4 regions of the Nitrogeniibacter aestuarii genome follow, and region 1 is predicted to be linked to each of the others. Evidence: predicted binding sites of a transcription regulator. Region 1 holds the regulator's gene; each other region holds the start of a gene.
What was found. Region 1 encodes FNR, which switches genes on or off when oxygen is low (the NO sensors DNR and NnrR bind a similar motif). Its sites were predicted from a motif close to TTGANCTAGNTCAA; they were not measured.
Positions count from the first base shown of each region.

Region 2: cobA (uroporphyrinogen-III C-methyltransferase) is a predicted target of FNR. The motif match lies at 2,770-2,783, and genes of this name have one in related genera.
Region 3: J0W34_RS00130 (hemerythrin domain-containing protein) is a predicted target of FNR. The motif match lies at 2,413-2,426, and genes of this name have one in related genera.
Region 4: nirJ (heme d1 biosynthesis radical SAM protein NirJ) is a predicted target of FNR. The motif match lies at 2,013-2,026, and genes of this name have one in related genera.

Region 1 is NZ_CP071321.1:1,429,883-1,434,928, reverse strand. Features, by position in the region: gene J0W34_RS06630 (MerR family transcriptional regulator) at 1-186, shown strand, start outside; gene J0W34_RS06625 (rhodanese-like domain-containing protein) at 177-560, opposite strand; gene J0W34_RS06620 (sulfite exporter TauE/SafE family protein) at 639-1,346, opposite strand; gene hemN (oxygen-independent coproporphyrinogen III oxidase) at 1,402-2,793, opposite strand; gene fnr (fumarate/nitrate reduction transcriptional regulator Fnr) at 2,922-3,665, shown strand; gene J0W34_RS06605 (hemerythrin domain-containing protein) at 3,709-4,248, opposite strand; gene J0W34_RS06600 (SirB2 family protein) at 4,269-4,640, opposite strand; gene J0W34_RS06595 (NnrS family protein) at 4,651-5,046, opposite strand, start outside.
Region 2 is NZ_CP071321.1:4,008,219-4,013,264, reverse strand. Features, by position in the region: gene J0W34_RS18640 (DUF6683 family protein) at 333-1,058, opposite strand; gene J0W34_RS18635 (TlpA family protein disulfide reductase) at 1,208-1,690, opposite strand; gene cobA (uroporphyrinogen-III C-methyltransferase) at 1,775-2,710, opposite strand; gene J0W34_RS18625 (nitrite reductase) at 2,867-4,597, shown strand; gene J0W34_RS18620 (c-type cytochrome) at 4,862-5,046, shown strand, end outside.
Region 3 is NZ_CP071321.1:30,871-35,916, reverse strand. Features, by position in the region: gene J0W34_RS00140 (sigma-54-dependent Fis family transcriptional regulator) at 1-1,920, shown strand, start outside; gene J0W34_RS00135 (RrF2 family transcriptional regulator) at 1,939-2,370, opposite strand; gene J0W34_RS00130 (hemerythrin domain-containing protein) at 2,577-2,936, shown strand; gene J0W34_RS00125 (NnrS family protein) at 2,939-4,138, shown strand; yybP-ykoY riboswitch at 4,195-4,374, shown strand; gene J0W34_RS00120 (TMEM165/GDT1 family protein) at 4,383-4,961, shown strand.
Region 4 is NZ_CP071321.1:3,996,146-4,001,191, reverse strand. Features, by position in the region: gene J0W34_RS18575 (hypothetical protein) at 1-92, opposite strand, end outside; gene J0W34_RS18570 (hypothetical protein) at 186-635, opposite strand; gene J0W34_RS18565 (hypothetical protein) at 717-1,082, opposite strand; gene J0W34_RS18560 (BON domain-containing protein) at 1,512-1,823, opposite strand; gene nirJ (heme d1 biosynthesis radical SAM protein NirJ) at 2,085-3,281, shown strand; gene J0W34_RS18550 (cytochrome D1 domain-containing protein) at 3,295-4,854, shown strand; gene J0W34_RS18545 (hypothetical protein) at 5,038-5,046, shown strand, end outside.

The sequences.
Region 1 (5,046 bases):
CGCACGCTGGCCAGACAGATCGCCTCTGAAAAACTGATCCGCATCGAAGCGCAGATCGAACAACTCCAGTCCATGAAGCAGGCCCTGGCCGAGCTGGTGATCTGCTGCGCGCATGGCAGCGAGGCCCAGCCCTGCCCCATCCTGCATACGCTCGCCCATCCGGACGAGCCGGCCGATCAGTTGTAATCGATTGCGGGCGGCTTGTCGGTCGGATAACCCGCTTCGGCCCAGGCATCGTAGCCGCCACCCATGTTCACGGTATTGGTCACGCCCATGTCCGCCAGGGTTGCCACGGCCAGCGCAGAGCGACCGCTGGTCTTGCAGTAGACCACAATGGGTGTGTCCGGCTGATTGAGTTCGGGGGTGGCGGCCAGTTTGAATTCCAGCAGACCGCGCGGCAAGTTGATGGCGCCCGGTACATGCCCGTTCTCGAATTCGCCAGGTTCGCGCACATCGAGCACGACCGCGCCGCTCTGGATCATTTCGCGGGCGTCGACCACGGACACTTCCTTGATCTTGGATTTGGCCTCGACGACGAGGTCATGACTGGTTTTGGCCACGGCTTACTCCATTAGAGAAACTGAATATAGACATGATAGCGCGCCTTTCCATGTCGTGCGCCGCAGTGCCCTTTCCCTTCAGGTGTGGCAGACCACCCCACTCCACAAGGCCGCACCCAGCGTCGGGGCGTTGATCAGGCCATAGACGCCAAACGCCAGGACGAGAATGCCGGAGCCCGTGCGCACCCAAGTATTGCGCGTGATACCTCTCAGACGCTTGAGCAACATGCCGGCCAGCAACAGGTTGGGCAAGGTGCCAAGACCGAAGGCCAGCATCAACCCTGCCCCTCGGGCCGCCGACCCGGTGACCAGTGCAGTGGCAAGCACCGAGTAGATGAGCCCGCACGGAATCAGCCCCCACAGCAATCCGAGCGGAAAGGCTTGCGCTGGCCCACGCGCCGGCAGGAAACGCCGGGTGAGTGGTTGAACACGCTTCCAGATGCCATGCCCTGCTTTTTCGATGGGAGCCAGCAACTTGGTGAAACCGGTGAGGTACAGGCCGAGTGCCACGAGCATGACGTTGGCGAGCACATACAGCGTCATCTGGACCGGCAGAAAGTTGTCAAACAACAAGCCCACCGAGCCGATGGCCCCGAGCAGGGCCCCGAGCGCCGTATACGTGGTGATGCGGCCGAGGTTATAGGTGAGATGGATCGGCCACTGGCGCTTGACCTGCCCGGGGATCTGAACGGTCAGCGCGCCCACAATCCCGCCGCACATGGCGACGCAGTGCGTTCCACCGAGCAGGCCAATGAGAAAGACAGCGAAGTAACCGGTTTCGGGCATGGGACATCAGAACGAGACGACAGGCCGCGAGCCTAGCACGCGACCTGCCCCAGCGTCAGATCACCTTGGAGTAGCGGGCCCGTTCGCGATCGGCGCGCAGGTACTTGTCGAAAACCATGGCAATGCCACGCACCAGCAGGCGCCCGGCAGGCTCGACGGTGAGCCACTCGTCACCCACGGTCACCAGGCCCGATTTGGCCATGGCGCGGAGGTCTTCGAGTTCGGCCGCGAAGTAACTCTTGAAATCGATCATGTGCGCCTGTTCGAGCGCAGGAATCGACAGCTCGAAGTGGCACATCAACGCCTGAATGATCGAACGGCGCAGCAGATCGTCCTGGGTCGCCTCGATACCGCGCAGCACAGGCAGGCGATCCTGATCGAGGGCGTCGTAATACTCGTCGAGCGTTTTCACGTTCTGTGAATACGTTGGGCCCATCTTGCCGATGGCCGACACACCGAAGGCCAGCAGGTCACATTCGGCGTGCGTGCTGTAGCCCTGAAAGTTTCGATGCAACCGGCCCTGGCGCTGGGCGATGGCCAGTTCATCGTCCGGCTTGGCGAAGTGATCCATGCCGATGTAGACGTAGCCCGCCTCGGTCAGCCGGCGAATGGCCAGTTGAAGGATCTGGAGCTTGGTGTCGGCACTGGGCATGTCGGCCGCGTCGATGCGCCGCTGGGGTTTGAACAGCCCTGGCAGGTGAGCGTAGCTGTAGAGTGAAATGCGGTCGGGTGACAGTTCAAGCACCTGCTGCAGTGTGCGATTGAAGCTGATCACATTCTGTTTGGGCAAGCCGTAGATCAGGTCCATGCTGATCGACTGAAAACCCGTTTCGCGCGCGGCATCAAGCACGAGCTTGGTCTCGTCGAAGCTCTGTACCCGATTGACCGCTCGCTGAACATCGATGTTGAAATCCTGCACGCCGATGCTCATACGATTGAAACCTGCTTCTGCGAGCATCGCCACGGTGGCGTAGTCGACCTTGCGCGGGTCCACCTCGATCGAATATTCGCCGTCGGGCAACAGCGTGAAATGCTGTCGCACGATGGTCATGAGCTCGCGCATTTCGTCATGCGACAGGAAAGTGGGCGTACCACCGCCCAGATGGAGCTGGATCACCTCCCGGCTTCCATTAAGGGCAGCCGCTTGCATGGCCACTTCTTTCGCCAGGTATTTCAGATACTTGGCGGAACGACTGTGGTCCTTGGTGATGATCTTGTTGCAGGCACAGTAGTAGCAAATGGTGTTGCAGAACGGAATGTGGAAGTACAATGACAAGGGTCGGCTCAACCCCCCGCCCGCGCGCTGTCCAAGCCAATCGGTTAGCGCGTCGGCATTGAAGGCTTCGACGAAGCGGTCCGCTGTCGGGTACGACGTGTAGCGTGGGCCATTGACGTCGAATTTGCGGATCAGGTTCGGGTCGAATACAAGTTCTTTCTGGTTGTCCATGATTTGCGGCTTCCTCGATTGGAGCCTACCATCTCAAAAACCCGCCCCAACTGAGTTGACGTGGATCAACGGGGCTTGCCGGACAGCCCCGGAACAAGCAACTGGAAGTAAGACGGAGAGAGAGCTGAATGCAACGCGGCGCCATCATCAAGGTCACGGCAGCGGACCTGAAAACCGCCTGTTCCCAGTGCAATCTGCAGGAGTTATGCCTGCCGTTTGGACTCGAGAACGGCGAGATCGAGCAGCTTGATGAACTCATCGGCAGCCGTCGAAAGGTGAAGCGTCACCAGCACCTCTACCGCGCCGGCGATCATTTCGAGGCCATTTACGCTGTGCGTTCCGGGTCTTTCAAGACCAACGTGCTCTTCGAGGACGGGCGGGATCAGGTCACCGGCTTCCAGATGTCCGGCGAGATTCTGGGTCTGGATGGCATCAGCACCGAGAACCATACCTGCGATGCGCAGGCGCTCGAAGACAGTGAAGTGTGCATCATTCCTTTCGACAAGCTCGAAGAGCTGTCACGGGAGGTCGAGTCACTTCAACACCAGTTTCACAAGGTGATGAGCCGCGAGATCGTGCGCGATCACAGCGTCATGATGCTGCTCGGGTCCATGCGTGCCGAGGAGCGCCTGGCAGCGTTCCTGATCAACCTGTCACAGCGCTTCACTGCACGCGGTTTCTCCGCAGCCGAATTCCACCTGCGCATGACGCGCGACGAAATCGGCTCCTACCTCGGTCTGAAGCTGGAGACCGTATCTCGGGCCTTCTCCCGTTTCCAGGATCAGGGGCTGATTTCGGTGCAGCAAAAACACATCAAGATCCTGGATATCGATGGCCTCAAGGCCCTGCTCAACAATCAGTCGAGTGCCTGATTGAGCCTCAATCAATGAAAACGGGCGCCTCTGGCGCCCGTTTTCATTGATGGCTACCGGTTCGCCGTGCCCGCATCCGCTCGCTCATCTGACGGATGTCCGCGTCGGTCAGAATATTGGCTGCCAGCGGAAACAGCTCGTTGTCTTCCCGATCGAGGTGATTGAGGTACTGCGCCGAAAAATTTGCCACCACGTCTGCGTCGAGCTGATCACTGTCACCCGACGCCACCATCACAAGCTGCTCACGCAGTTGCGCCCAGGTGGCTTCCAGCGCGCGATGGTCGTCCTTGATCCAGGCAACCAGGCGCCGGATGCGCTGGCGGACATTCGCCGGGCAGCGTTCGAGCAGCACCGGGAACAAATCCTCTTCTTCATCCTGGTGATGGTTCATCGCACCGAGGTTGAAGTAGCGCATGACATTGATTGCCGCCTGCTGCGCATCCTTGTCAGCGCCGTGATCGGGCAGCCAGCGAATGAGCCGGTCCAGCGTCTGAAGATTCGCCCTCACCCGCCCGTGGCAGGCGGACAGGATTTCAAGCGGTTCGTCCAAGGCCGGCGCCACAGGAATGAGCGATTCGGTCATGCTCTTTTAGACTCCGAAACTCAAGCGAAGAAGCCGGCGGATGACTTGCTGAGCGCCACCGACACGATCCAGCCAAACGTGATCAAGGCCAGCACGAATGCAGCGATCCGTACCTGGCGCGTTTTCCCACGCTTCAGTGCTACGGTACCGAGGACGATGTAGATGAGCAAGCCGACCACCTTCGCCCACACCCAGTCGGGCACCGCGTCGTAGTAACTCACGAGCGCGATCGCACTCCCCAGCAGTACCGTATCGACCACGTGCGGCAATACGCGACTGAGCTTCGCCTTGAGCTGCGGCGCCTCCGTCATCATCCAGAACCCACGGACCACAAAGCCCAGCAGGCTCAATGCGACGCATGTCATGTGCAGGTGTTTCAAGGCCATGTACATCGTTAGTTTCCTATCCGGCTTTTCCATCCACGCGCGGACGGACAAAGCTTGGAAGATACCGCAAAGTCCACAGCACAAACACGCACAGCCACCCGGTCGAGGCCGCCACCAGCCACAGGGAACGCCCCGGCATCAACTCGGCCAGAATGCGGACAACGACCACCAGCTGCAGCGCCCAGCACAGATACCAGGTGAGCCCGTCGGCAGCCAGTGGCGCGCCCGAGTGCCCCAAAGTGACCCGCGAGACCATGCCGATGACCAGTACCGAAAACATGCCGATGACCAGCGCGTGCACCGGTGCCAGGCCCAGGGCACTGATGCCGAACCACGGCAGCAGGGACTGAAGCCCGAACAAGGCCATGCCGATCCAGAACCAGGCAAAGCCCACATGCAGCATGGCCAGCAG
Region 2 (5,046 bases), 2.1 Mb from region 1:
TAGGCGTCAGCCCTGCCAGTACAGCTCATATAGGACAAGAGCCGAAGGGCGTTATTCCAAATGGGGTTCCATATTGCCTCTGCGGCCAATCGCGAGCAATGCCCAATGGATATTTAGTCTCACAACTGAACGGCTGCTCCTGGCCGAATGGCGTCACTGAGGCTCATAGTCAGCCCCGCGGTTTTGAGGGCACATTCCCCCGACCGGCTCACCTTCTGCGCCATTTTGTGTGGGCCCTCGTGTCCCGGATGCTGAGATGCGTTGGCAGGCGAAGGAGTCCCGTCTCGTCGTCGAGGACATCCGACACAATGCCGCGAAGGCCGTCGCCTCACTCAGCGAAAGTGCAGGCCTTCGCTATCCACCCGCAGTTGATCTGCTTGCCGGTCCAGCACGGCGGCGAGATTGGCGCGTGCCGTTTCCCGGAACGAGGCTTCGGCCTGTGGGTTCGGGGTCTTCCGGAAGGCCATGCGGGCGATGACCATGAAGGTGCCGACCATCGCCGTCTGTTCGTAGAGCTGGCGACGCTGATCCGGTGACAGGGTCTGGAATCGCTTGCTCGCGAGCAGGCCGTTGCGCACCTGGGGCACCACGCGGGCGAAGTCCTCGTCCGGCACTTCCACGTTGTTTGCCACCATGTAGTTGCCGACGATGAACGCGGCCAGCCCGTTGGCGACATCTTCGCGCTGCAGCTTGAGCTTTTGCTCTACCTGGGTGAAGACGTCGAAGGACTGGACATACACGTCTTTCATCTGCGCGCGGTAGTTGTTCGGCAGCCGGGCGGCGAGCGCGAGGGCGTTTTGCTGCACCTGGGCCTTGCCCGTGGCGCGGGTGTCGGGCCGAGACGTTTTCGAGTCGGACGAGGTGCTGCGACGGCCGCTGAACGGAATGGTCTTGCCATTGGGAAAGAGGGGGAAGATCAGGCCCTGATACACCGGCGGCGGTGGCGGGGCGAAGTCGAAGGCCTGGGCTGTGGGCGTCGCGAGGGTTGTCGTGATCAGAAACGATGCCAGCAGCAGGGCATGGAACGGGTGTCGGGGCGTGCGGTGATGGGCGTGCATGGTGGCGGCGGTGTCCGGGCAATGGGGCGCATCGACCTGCGTCGCCCGCAGGGCCGGGCTGTTCGATGCGAATGGATGCGAACAGCATAGGCGCGAGTGTCGCGCGGGTCCAACGGGAAACGTAACGGCGCGTTTACGCCGCCGCAACTTCAGTACAGGCCGCGCGTGGCCGCTTCCAGATCCTCGGCGCTCATCAGACCGAGCTTGGCGAACACCACTTCGCCGTGGGCGTCGATGATGGCGGTGAAGGGAATGCCGCCCTGCGCGTTGCCCAGTGCCCGCATCAGGTCGATGCCATCGGCGGCGCCGGCGAAGGCCAGTGGGTAGTTGATCCCCAGCGAGCTGGCGAATTCAGCGGATTCGTCGGCGTAGTCGTCCAGCGAGACGCCCACCACGGTCAGGCGGTCACCAGCGCGCTCGGCAAGGGCGACGAATTCGGGGATTTCCTTGCGGCATGGCTTGCACCATTCGGCCCAGAAGTTGACCACCACCGGTTTGCCCTTGAACTGAGCCATGGGCATGGGCTGGTTCCTGAGGTCGGGCAGTGCGCTGGCAAAGAAGGCGCTGGCGTCGGCCGCCTGAACCAGATTGGTGGCCAGGAGCAGGGCGAGGGTACATAGCAGTCGCATCATGAGGTGTCTTCCAGTACGTGTCAGGGCGCCACTGCCACAGCGTACTGGAAACGGGCGATGCGGGTCGTGTGAGCTGTGCGCCGCTCAAGCGGCGCAGCGGTCTTTCGCGGCGGCGCTTTCGAACCAGTTGAGCCGGTCATGCAGTCGCACCACCTCGCCGATAATGAGCAGGCAGGGCGGCTTGAGGCCGGCGGCCTTGAGCGCTGCGGGCAGCGTCTCGAGTGTGGCGACCACGGTCTGCTGATCGTCCCGGGTGCCGTTCTGGATGGCCGCCGCCGGAATGTTCGCTGGTACGCCATGGGCGACCAGCTGACGCGAGATCTCTGGCAGGGCGCCCACGCCCATGTAGATCACCACCGTCTGATTGGGGCGGGCCAGGGCCTCCCAGTCCAGATCCGCCGAGCCCTGTTTGAGGTGGCCGGTGGCGAAGGTACAGGACTGGGCGTAGTCGCGATGGGTCAGCGGAATGCCGGCATAGGCCGAAACGCCGGAGGCGGCAGTGACGCCCGGCACCACCTCGAAGCGGATGCCGGCGTCGACCAGCTCTTCGATCTCTTCGCCGCCGCGCCCGAAGATGAAGGGGTCACCCCCCTTCAGGCGTACCACCTGTTTCCCCGCCAGCGCCAGGCGCACGAGCAGCACGTTGATGTCTTCCTGCGGCAGAGTGTGATGGCCCGAACGTTTGCCCACATAGATGCGCTCGGCGTCATCACGAATCAGCGCCAGAATGCCGTCGCCCACCAGGGCGTCGTACACCACCACGTCGGCGGCGGCGATCAGGCGCGCGGCGCGCAGGGTCAGCAGTTCGGGGTCGCCGGGGCCGGCGCCGACCAGGCTCACCTTGCCGGTGCGCGGGCTGAGCGCGGGCTGGCGTGCGCCCTCCGGACAGGCCGGGTGGCCGGTGGTGCTGCGCAGGGTCACGCCGCGGGCGTCGAAACGTTCGACCAGGCGCCGCATGACAAAGGGCAGGGCGTCGGTGTCGAGGCGCATCGTGTGCGTGCAGTCGGGCAGGCGGGTCATGACCGTTTCTCCATTGGCATCGTTGGGGAGACTCTATCGCCGAGGGCACCGGAATAAGTTTGACGCGAGTCAAGGACGCGACCTGATGCGAGGTTCATTGTTCGCCCCGCAACGGATCGAAGTGCATCCGCTTGATCAATCAAAGGGAGACCGAGCATGAAGACGAGTCGAACACTGGGACTAACGATGCTTGCGCTGGCGGCGATGCCGTTTGCCGTCAGTCAGGCTTTTGCGGCCGACAAGAATGTGCCGGCAGCTGAAATCAAGTACGAAGGCGCAGGTGGTTCGCCCCTGGGTGACGTCGAGATGCACCAGGACGTCAATCCGAAGGCGCCCGCCATGTCCAAGGAAGAGTTCGAGAAGGGCCGCAAGGTCTACTTCGAGCGCTGTGCCGGGTGTCATGGCGTGCTGCGCAAGGGCGCCACCGGCAAGCCGCTGACCCCGGACATCACCCTTGAGCGTGGCACCGAATATCTCAAGACCTTCATCAACTATGGCTCCCCGGCCGGCATGCCGAACTGGGGCACCTCGGGCGAACTGACCGAGGATGAAGTAGACCTCATGGCCCGCTATGTCCAGCAGACGCCTCCGCAGCCGCCGGAATACGGCATGGCCGAAATGAAGGCCACCTGGAAGGTGATCGTGCCGCCCGAGAAGCGTCCGACCAAGAAGATGAACAGCTACAACATCAGCAACATCTTCTCCACCACGCTGCGTGATACCGGCGAAGTGGCACTGATCGACGGCGACACCAAGCAGATCATCAACATCGTGAAGACCGGCTACGCGGTGCATATCTCCCGCCTGTCGGCCTCCGGACGCTACCTGTACGTGGTGGGCCGTGATGCCAAGGTCAATATGATCGACCTGTGGATGGAGACGCCGGACAACGTGGCCGAAATCCGTGTCGGTCTCGAGGCTCGCTCGGTCGATACCTCCAAGTACAAGGGGTATGAAGACAAATTCGCGGTGGCCGGCTCTTACTGGCCGCCCCAGTACGTGATCATGAAGGGCGACACGCTCGAGCCGCTCAAGGTCGTGGGCACGCGCGGCATGACCGTCGATACCCAGGAGTACCACCCGGAACCGCGCGTGGCCTCCATCGTGGCCTCGCACTTCAAGCCCGAGTTCGTGATCAACGTGAAGGAGACCGGCAAGACTCTGATGGTCGACTACTCGGACATCGAGAACCTCAAGACCACCGAAATCGGCTCCGCCCGTTTCCTGCACGATGGCGGTTGGGACAGCACCAAGCGCTACTTCATGGTGGCGGCGAACAAGTCCAACAAGATTGCGGCCATCGATGCCAAGGAAGGCAAGCTGGTCGGCCTGACCGAAGTGGGCGCGATTCCGCACCCGGGTCGCGGCGCCAACTTCGTCCATCCGAAGTTCGGTCCGGTGTGGGCCACGGGTCACCTGGGCGACGATTCCATCGCCCTGATCGGCACCGATCCGGCCAAGCATCCGAAGCAGGCGTGGCAGCTGGTGGCCAACCTCAAGAGCCAGGGCGGCGGATCACTCTTCATCAAGACGCATCCCAAGTCCAAGCATCTGTATGTGGATAACCCGCTGCACCCGGACACCGGCGTGAGCCAGTCGGTTGCGGTGTACGACATCAACAACCTGGATGCCGGTTACAAGGTGCTGCCGATCGGCGAGTGGGCCGGCCTGCCGGACGACGGTGGTGCCAAGCGCGTGGTTCAGCCCGAGTACAACAAGGCGGGTGACGAGGTGTGGTTCTCGGTGTGGTCTGCCAAGGACAAGGCCTCGGCCATCGTGGTGGTCGATGACAAGACCCTTGAACTGAAGACGGTGATCAAGGATCCGAAGCTGATCACCCCGACCGGTCACTTCAACGTCTATAACACGCAGCACGACGTGTATTGATCGACCCAGGGCGACTACGGCCGTCCGCAAGAACGGGGGCGCAAGGCCCCCGGCGCACGCGCCACCTGCAAAAGTCGGTGGCGCGTGTTTGTCTGTCAACCGATTGATGGCATGATCGTTGACCTGCACTGGTGGCGAGGATGGCCACCGGGTGGTGCCCCGGTCCGGCGTCGCGGTGTTGCGGCACGATCACACCACGGGAGCAGCAAGCGTTCAATAAGCGAGATTGGGCGTTTTTTTGTGTGAATGGAGAGGCAAGAAGCAATGAAAAAAATCATCATCAAAATGATCCCTGTCGCCTTCGTGGGCATGATGGCCATGCCGGCCGCTCATGCGGCTGACGGCGCGACCCTGTTCCAGGAGGCGGGCTGTGCCGCGTGCCACCAGGTGGACAAGAAGCGCATGGGCCCGATGTTCAAGGACGTCGCCGCCAAGTACAAGGGGCAAGA
Region 3 (5,046 bases), 1.4 Mb from region 1:
CGCTTTCTGGACGGAAGTGGTCGGCCCGACGACGCCCTGCGCAGTCTGGTGGAAGGCTCCTGGCGGCGGTGTCGCGACCACAACGTCGACCCCGACAAACGCAGCGCCCCGCCCCCACTCACCGAATCGCGGCTCGAATCCCTGCGCCACACCCATGCCGAGCTGCTGGAGGCGAGTGCGCCGATCATGGCCTGCGCGCGGGATTTTCTCGCCGAAACCGGCACCGTCATGGCGCTGGCCGACACCCAGTCGACCATCCTGAGCATGGAAGGCGACACCCGCACCGTGGGCGCCGCCGAGAACATCCACCTGCTGCCCGGCGTTTCGTGGACCGAGCGCATCTGCGGCACCAACGCCATCGGCACCGCGCTGGCGGTGGGTGAGCCGGTGCAGATCCACTCGGCCGAGCACTACTGCGCCGGCATCAAGCGCTGGACGTGCTCGGCCATGGTGATCCGCCATCCCATCGACGGCGAGATTCTCGGGGTCGTGGACGTCTCCGGCCTGTCGGAGACCTACAACCGCCAGAGCCTGGCGCTGGTGGTGACCACCGCCAACCGCATCGAGAGCCGTCTCAAGATGCGCGAGACGGAGCTGCGTCTGCGTCTGCTCGAAACCGCGCTGCCCTACTGGTCTTCGGGCACCGACACGGTGGTGCTCTTCGATCGGCGCGGCTTCCCGGTCAAGGCCAACAACCATGCCCAGGCGGTCCTCACCTCGCTGGGCGCCGACCTCGACCTGGCCCAGCCACGGCGGATTCCCGCCCTGGCCATCGATGGCGACCCGGCCGAGCTGCCGCCCTGGCTGCGCCCGGACTGGCTGGCGCCGGTCGAAGCCCAGGGCGAGCGCATCGGCACCCTGCTGATCCTGCCCTTGCCTTCGCTGGCCCGCGTGCGCAAGCAGCCGGACCAGCCCCGCGAGGCCCCCGCCGCCGGGTTTGCCAACATCGTCACCGGGGACCGCGGTCTGCAAACCGCCGTGCGCAAGGCCGGGCAGCTGGCGCGCTCGAAGGTGCCGGTACTGCTGCTGGGCGAGACCGGCGTCGGCAAAGAGGAATTCGCCCAGGGCATTCACCGCGCCAGCCCGGTGGGCGACGGGCCCTTCGTGCCGCTCAACTGCGGCGGGCTGTCGCGAGAGCTGCTGGCCAGCGAGCTGTTCGGTTATGTGGACGGCGCCTTCACCGGCGCGCGGCGCGGCGGCCTGATCGGCAAGATCGAGGCGGCCAACGGCGGTACGCTGTTCCTCGACGAGATCGGCGAAATGCCCATGGACCTGCAGCCCCATCTGCTGCGGGTGCTCGAGCATGGGGAGATCTACCGGCTGGGCGAGAACGCCCCGCGCAAGACCAATTTCCGGCTGGTGGCGGCCACCAACCGCGACCTGCGCCAGGAAGTGGCCGACGGGCGATTCCGCATGGATCTGTACTACCGCGTCGCGGTCACTTCCATCCGCATCCCCGCCCTGCGCGACCGGCCCGGCGACGTGCCGCGCCTGGTCGATCATTTCCTCGCTCACTTTGCCGAACGACATGGCCTGCCGGTGCCCAGCGTGGATGAAGCGGTACTGGCTCGGCTGGCCAGCTACGAGTGGCCCGGCAACGTGCGCGAGCTGCGCAATGTGGTCGAGAGCATGCTGCTGGTCAGTGATGGCGAGCATCTCACCGTCGACACGCTACCGCCCGAGTTCGAAGACATGCCGATGCCGACGCAGCCGGCCGTCACGCCCCTGAACAGCCCCGGACGCATCACCGACATGGAGGCCGAGCTGATTCGCCGCACCATCGCCGACACCGGCGGCAACCTGACCCGGGCGGCGCGACAACTGGCAATCGCCAAAAGCACGCTCTACCAGAAACTGCGTGACTACGGCCTCTACGACGAAGTGATGCAGCAGCGCGGGCAACGGCTCAGTGCGCGCTGACCCCTGAGCGCATCGGCGTCAGGTCGTGGCCACAAACATGACCTGATGCTGCCGGGGGCCGACGATGTCAGCCAGCGTGGACGCGTCGAGCTGCGCCATGAACGCCTCGAGCGCTCGGCTCAGCACCCCGGTCAGCCGGCATCCCGGTTGCAGCAGGCACTCGCCGCCGGTGCCGAAACACTCGACCAGATTCATGCTCGGTTCCATCACCCGCACGACGGTCCCGAGGCGGATCTGTGCCGGCGGCTGCGCCAGGCGCAAGCCCCCGCCACGCCCCCGCATGCCCTGGACAAAGCCCTCGCGGATCAGCGCATTGACCACTTTCATGAGGTGATTGCGCGAAATGCCGAAGGTGTCCGAAATCTCCTTGATGGTCGGCCGCCGATGTTCGTTGGCCGCCAGGAACATCAGCACGCGAAGCGCGTAATCGGTGTGTTGGGTGATGTGCATCGACACTCGACTCGGGGGGTGTGAGGGCGTGTGGCCATTATATTGAGGCCGGTCAATAAAAGATGCATTCAAGTTGACTCTTTTAAAGATGCATCGATAATACCTCTATAAGTGCCGGCGCCAGACGCGTTTCATCCTGGGCTGAAGATGAAGTCGAACGCGCAGCGACCGGCATTGGCACCCCCAGCCCCACTGGACACCGCCCCATGAAACGCAGCGACGAATTGATCGATCTCTCCCGGGAACACCACAGCGCACTGCGCCTGGCACGCCAGCTTGAGCGCGGCGAGCGCGTCCCCGATCTGGACAGGCAGCTGGACACCCTCCTCACCCACTTTGCCGAAGAGGAGCGGCGCTTTGCCGACGTTCTCGACACGACACCCGGCGATCGGGCGCTCTACACCCGCCTCAAGCGCGAACATGCAGACCTTGAACAGGCGCTGCGACAGGCCGTTCGCGGCCTCGGGCTGGCCCGCGCCGGCGAGCTGCTGGCGGCGCATGTGCGCTTCGAGGAGCGCGAACTGTTCGAGCGAATCGAAGCGCTCGGTGCCTTGGTGGAGATCTGAGCATGGCGTTCATCGCACTTGGCGAACCCACCCGCCGGCTGACGCCCAACCAGCCCGGCTGGACCGCCAGCTTTGCCATGGCCTTCCGCCCTCTATACCTGTTGGCCGCGCTGTTCGTCGCGGTGGCGGTGAGTGCCTGGGCGCTGGGCTACAGCGGCAGCGACGCCCTGCCCGGCCTCTACTGGCATGGGCATGAAATGATCTGGGGTTACGCGGGGGCCATCATCGTCGGCTTTCTGCTCACCGCCGCGGCCACATGGACCGGGCAGCCCCCCACCCGCGGGCTGCCGCTGGCCGGACTGACCGCGCTGTGGGTGGCGGCACGGGTGGCCGCCGCGCTCGAGCATGGCACGCCGATCATCACGGCGGCCCTCTCGGTCACCTTCTTCCTGCAGGCGGCGATCATGCTGGCCCGCCCGGTGCTGCGGGTGCGCAGCCAGCGCAACTATCTGCTGCCCGTGCTGCTCACCGGATTCGGCCTGGCCAATCTGGTCTATCTGTTGTCGGTCGCCGAACGGGTGGATATCGCCCCGATGCGGATGCTGGCCAGCGGGCTGCTGCTGGTGGCTGCCTTCATCGTCATCATCGGCCTGCGTGTGATTCCGTTCTTCGCCCACCGGGCGCTGGGGGTGCCACAGGTCTCCACACCGACCTGGGCGGGCTGGGCCAGCGTGACCGCGACCGTGGCGCTCGCCGCCCTCGCGGCCTTCGGTGGCCCACCGCTGCTGGTGGACGTGCTGGGCATCGGCACGGCACTCCTGAATCTGGGCTTGCTGCTGCGTTCGGCCCATCGGCGCATGTGGGGACAGCCACTGCTGTGGGTGCTGTATGTGGGCTATGCCTTCACCGCCGTGGGCCTTGGCGTGCTCGCCATGGCGCTGGCCGGGCGCGAGGCCTGGCTGTCGGCCGGGGTGCATCTGGTGGGCGTGGGCGGTATCGGCGTGCTGACCCTGGGCATGATGAGCCGTACGGCGCTCGGGCACACCGGACGCCCGCTCAAACTCACCCGCGACATGCCCGTCGCCTTCGCACTCATGGTGGCGGCCGCTGCCGTGCGTCTGGCCGCCGCCTGGCCGAGTGGCGGCGCGGCGCCGATGCTGATCACGGTGTCCGGGCTGATGTTCGCGGCGGCCATGGTGATTTTCGTCGGGCGCTATGGACGCTGGCTGATCAGCACCCGCGCCGACGGCATGCCGGGCTGAGCGCACGGCGCACAGCACCCCGAGGTGCACCACACGCCGTCCGCCGGTGATATGATCGCCCCGTCATTGGGGAGTAGCCTCCCTTCCCGCGCGGAAGGGCCTTGCGTCAACATACTTGCCTGCCTTCACCAACCCGGGCATGGCGCAAGCGGTTCCTGAGGAATTGGCAAGACCTTTGACCACCCATCGCCCGAGGCCGGAGCGGTGACGTGGTCAATCGTCTTCTTCCGGCCAGGATCGTTTCATGGAAGCCCTGCTCGTCTCCACCGGTATCGTCGCCCTCGCTGAAATCGGCGACAAGACCCAACTGCTCGCCTTCATCCTGGCGGCGCGCTTTCGCAAGCCCTGGCCGATCGTTCTCGGCATCTTCGTGGCCACCGTCGCCAACCATGCCGGTGCCGGCGCGCTGGGGGCGTGGATCACCTCCCTGTTCGCCCCCGAGACCATGCGCTGGATCCTCGGCGTGTCCTTCATCGCCATGGCGGTGTGGACCCTGATTCCGGACAAGATCGACGACGAGGAAACCACCACCAGGACCCACTACGGGGTGTTCGGCACCACACTGGTGGCCTTCTTCCTGGCAGAGATGGGCGACAAGACACAGATCGCCACCGTGGCGCTGGCCGCCCAGTACCAGGCCTTTGCCAGCGTGGTCGCGGGCACCACCCTGGGCATGATGATCGCCAACGCGCCGGCCGTGCTGCTCGGCGACCGCATTGCGGACCGCATTCCGGTGCGGGTGGCGCACGGGATCGCCGCGGCGATCTTTGCGGTGCTGGGCGTGGCGACGCTGCTGGGGGCGGGGAAAAGCCTCGGCGTCTAGGGGTGGCTCACCAGTGGCTGACGAGCGACCAGTAGCCTGCCAGATTGATGAGCACGCCGAGCACCAGTCTCACCGGGTGCGCGGC
Region 4 (5,046 bases), 2.1 Mb from region 1:
TTTCCTCGGCTCATCGAAGAAGGGTACGACATTTTCGCTGTCTCTTTGACAATGCATCCCGCTCGATCTTCCTTCGTCAGTGGAAATGTCATTTTTCAACCATAACGTGAAGGTAAGGGGCTGCGCTTTAGCGCAGTCCCAGCGCAGCGAAGCGGAGCGAACTTGACCGTAGGGTTGGGTATTTGCTAGATAAGCCAATGTTTATTAGTGCGATCAAATGCTTCGACCAACTGAGGCGGAACCAAGAAAATAAAGTAGGAATCACCAAAGGTTTCCACGATTCGGAGCGCCCTCAGCGGCGGCTGAAGTAGTTCCGTGAGTTGGCGCGGCACCTCATAGATCCGCTGTTTCGCCAATGATGCCGACGCCCTCATTAGCGCGTCGCGCTCTTGGTCGGATAGGTACTCCAAGTTTTCCAGAATGTCTTCAAGAGATGCCTTCCAATCAACCACTGTTCCATGTCTTCCCTCAATGCTCTCAAATAATATTTGCTCGCTTTCCTCGTCAGATGCATTTTTCATGCGCTCAAGAATAATTGCATCAGCGCCGAGCAACTGAGCTGTTCCAACGAGATGAGCTTTTGTACCTTCGGCGGTACGACCGAAAGAGCGTTTTAACCAGCTAACGAATGACATATGCCTCCCAGAGATGCCCAACGCTAGCGTAACGAGCCGGTTTGGAGCGCCAGCGGAAAACCGGTCCCGTTGACGCGATTGTTAGTTGTTGAAGTAGTCAGCATAAAAATCCTTGGCGTCTTCCCAGTCTGAATCAAACGCTTCAACTACACGGCCTAAATACTGCCGGTCATTCCAAGGCCCATTTTTCTCTGCCTCAACGAGGGCTTCAGCAAAATCACGTTTTAACTCATGCCATTGGAGTGCATGACAACATAATTCAATTAGCCCCTCTTCAACTTTTTTGCTGTACCAGAGTCTTTTAATTGCTTCGCAGAATTCCGAACGCAATGCAGGGTTTCGCTTAATCAGATCAAGCATACCTGTGCAAAAAGGGACAATGCTGGAAATGTTGCCCGTTCTTTCCACCTCAGCACTCGCCTCGTAAGCCAAGCGTTCAAAATCCAATATCACATTCATAGCTATAGAAAACTAACTCGTTGTAGACCGCAAAATTGCGGGCGTAACCACGGGACTGCGGTATAACCTGCCGAAGCCGGCAGGCTGAATCCCTTGATGACACTGGGACTTACAACAGAAACTGTATTTATGTGCAGTGATAACCAAATCAACAAACCCCGCAGTCGTGACAGGAGCATTTCGTGCCCACGAGCATACGATTGGCATGACGTCATGTCTATCGAATGTGTTCGAGCGGCTTACGCCAAGGACCGCTTCAGGTCCGAAGGGGACCGTTAGCGCGAGAGCTCGACAGACCGCTCCTCGCCAGTGGCGATCATTCGCATACGCCTCCCGCACATCCCCGAAGCAGTAAACGTAAAAAAGGCGACTGGTCAGGTCGCCTTTTCAGAGTTTCGACGTATCAGCGGGAATAGGTCAGGACTTGACCTGGATCTCGTTGTTTACATCTTTCACGCCCGGGGTCTGGCGTGCCAGGGCTTCGGCCTTGTTCTTTTCAAGGGAAGACTTGGCGAAGCCGGAGAGCTGGACGGTGCCCTTGAGCGTCTCGACGCTGATGGCCATGGCGCTCACCACGGGGTCTTTGGCGAACTTCGCCTTCACGCGGGTGGTAATGGTGGCGTCGTCGACATATTCGCCAACGGTGGATTGGTCTCGGGTGACGGCGCAGCCGACGGCGGACAGCGAGAGCAGTCCGGCGAGGGCGACACTCATGACTGTGCTTTTCATGGGTTGCTCCTTGGTCTGTTGAGTTGTTGTTCGCGGCCAAGGTGGGTGGGAGAGACACCGTGGAAGCGACGAATCCACTGTACGTGCCGCCGATGGCCGGGCCTGTCCGCCACGGCTGATAGCCTTGTCAGCCGATTCCTGCACGGGCATCCGGAGCGGCTGGGGAATTCGTCGGCATGGCCGATGCGCTTGACGCCAATCAACGCACACGGACAGGTGGCGCCGGACAATGCCTGCACGAACTTCGAGGAGTGCTCTGGCATGTTTCGCCTCTCACAGTACATGCAGGAACTGGTCAAGCCGACCGAGGCCGGGCCGCGCCGCGACCTGCCCGGCCCGGTGGTGATCTGGAACCTGATCCGCCGCTGCAACCTCACCTGCAAGCACTGCTATTCCATTTCGGCGGACACGCATTTCCCGGGTGAGCTGAACACGTCGCAGGTGTTTTCGGTGATGGACGATCTGAAAGCCGCCAAAGTGCCGGTGCTGATCCTCTCGGGCGGCGAGCCGCTGTTGCGCCCCGACATCTTCGAGATCGCCCATCGTGCCAAATCGATGGGTTTCTACACCGCGCTGTCGTCCAACGGCACGCTGATCACCGAAGAGAACATTGATCGCATTGCCGCCGTCGATTTCAACTACGTGGGCGTGAGCCTGGATGGCATCGCCGGGACGCACGACCGCTTCCGCCGCAAGGAAGGGGCGTTCGACGAGTCTCTGGACGGCATTCGCCTGTGCCGCGAGCTGGGTGTCAAGGTGGGCGTGCGCTTCACCATGACACAGGACAATGCCGACGATCTGCCCGCCTTGCTCGACCTGGTGGAGGAAGAGCGCATCGACCGCTTCTATTTTTCACACCTGAACTACGCTGGGCGGGGTAACAAGAACCGCAAGGACGATGCCCACCACCAGCTCACCCGCTGGGCGATGGATCTGCTCTTCGAGACCTGCTGGAGCGACGTGCTCGCCGGTCGGGTGCGCGAATTCACCACCGGTAACAACGATGCCGATGGCGTCTATTTCCTGCAGTGGGTGGAACGGCACTTCCCGGAGAAGGCGGAGCACCTGCGCGCGAAGCTCGTCCAGTGGGGCGGTAACGCCAGCGGCGTGAACGTGGCCAATATCGACAACCTGGGCAATGTGCACCCGGACACCATGTGGTGGCACCACACCCTGGGCAACGTGAAGGAGCGGGCCTTTGGCGAGATCTGGTCCGATACCTCCGACCCGCTGATGGCGGGGCTCAAGGCCCGGCCCCGGCAGGTGAAGGGGCGTTGCGGCGACTGCGCCTTCTTTGACATCTGCGGTGGCAACACGCGGGTGCGGGCGCAGCAACTGACCGGCGACGCCTGGCAGGAAGACCCGGCCTGTTATCTCGATGACGACGAAATCGGCGTCCGCCACGGGCTGCGTCAGCCGCGCGTGCAGCTCACGCCTTTCGTGCGACGCTCGGCCTGACGGAGCCACGGCAATGCACACCCTCATTCATGTGATCGTGCTGGTGGCCCTGGCGCTGGGCGTGTCGTTTGCGCGCGCCGATGCGCCGGGCGAAGGCGAACGCATTTACGAGCAGCATTGCGCCGCCTGCCACGGTGCCGGGCGCATCGGTCAGATGGGGCCGGCCTTGCTGCCCGAGAGTCTGGCGCGCCTGAAGCCGGCCGTCGCAAAACAGGTGATTGCCAATGGGCGTGCCGCTACCCAGATGCCGGCCTTTGCCGGCACGCTTTCGAGCGCGCAGATCGATGCCGTGGCGGCATGGATCTACACCGACACCGGCGTTGTGCCTGAGTGGAGCGCGGCGCAGATTCGCGCATCCCGCATCGTTCATGCGGATGCGAGCACGCTGCCGAACAAGATCAGCTTCGATGCCGACCCGCTCAACCTGTTTCTGGTGGTGGAGCAGGGCGACCATCATGTGTCGGTGCTCGACGGCGACCGCATGGAGCGCGTCCATCGATTCGCTTCGCGCTTTGCCCTGCATGGCGGGCCGAAGTTCACCCCCGACGGGCGCTTTGTCTACTTCGCCTCACGCGATGGCTGGATCACCAAGTACGACATCTGGAACCTGACCCCGATTGCCGAGATCCGCGCCGGCATCAACACCCGCAACCTGGCCGTGTCCTCCGATGCAAAGGTGATCGCCGTGGCCAACTACCTGCCGCACTCGCTGGTGCTGCTCGACGGAGATCTGAATCTCATCAAGGTGATCGAAGCGAAAGACGCCACTGGCGAGCACAGCTCACGCGTCTCGGCCGTATATGACGCCGCGCCGCGCAAGAGCTTTGTGGCCGCGCTCAAGGATGTGCCCGAACTGTGGGAGATCAGCTACGACCCCAAGGCCGAAGCGGTCGCGACCGGTTACATCCACGACTATCAGTACAAGGAAGGCAGCTTCGTGCCGGGTTACCTCAACCCGCGCCGGACCGTGCTCGACGACGTGCTGGATGATTTCTTCTTCACCCAGGACTACGCCGAGGTGATGGGCACGGCGCGCAAGACGCACCAGGGGCAGGTGGTCAATCTCGACGTGCGTCGCAAGATCGCCGACCTGGCCATCAGCGGCATGCCGCATCTGGGCTCGGGGATCACCTGGCAGTGGGAGGGGCGCACGGTGATGGCCTCCCCCAATCTCAAGGAGGGCAAGATCAGCATCATCGACATGAAGGACTGGTCGTTGCTCAAGGAGGTGAAGACCCTCGGCCCCGGCTTTTTCATGCGCAGTCATGAGAACTCGCCCTACGCCTGGATCGATTCCATGATGAGCCGCGAGGGCCACGACACCTTGCAGATTCTCGACAAGCGGACCTTCGAGATCGTGGGCACCGTCAGCGAGCCGGGCAAGACGCTGGCGCACATCGAGTTCGAGCGCAACGGGCGCTACGCTATTGCCAGCCTCATGGAAATGGACGGCGCCATCATCTTCTACGACGCGACCACCTGGCAGGAGATCAAGCGCCTGCCGGCGTCCAAGCCTATCGGCAAGTACAACGTGTTCAACAAGACCCGTCGCTCCGAGGGCACGAGTCACTGACCCGGAACCCGATCCGTGGTCCTGTGAGTCTTCTCCGACGCCTGTCAGCCTGTGCCGACAGGCGTTTCAGTCTGTGCCGATGCTGGGCGCCCGGCCTGCTCCTTAGCATTGAGCCATGTTCAGTCGCACGACGACATGACAGCTTCTGGACAGATCACCAAGAAACTGAAAAGGAGAACACACATGAAAACC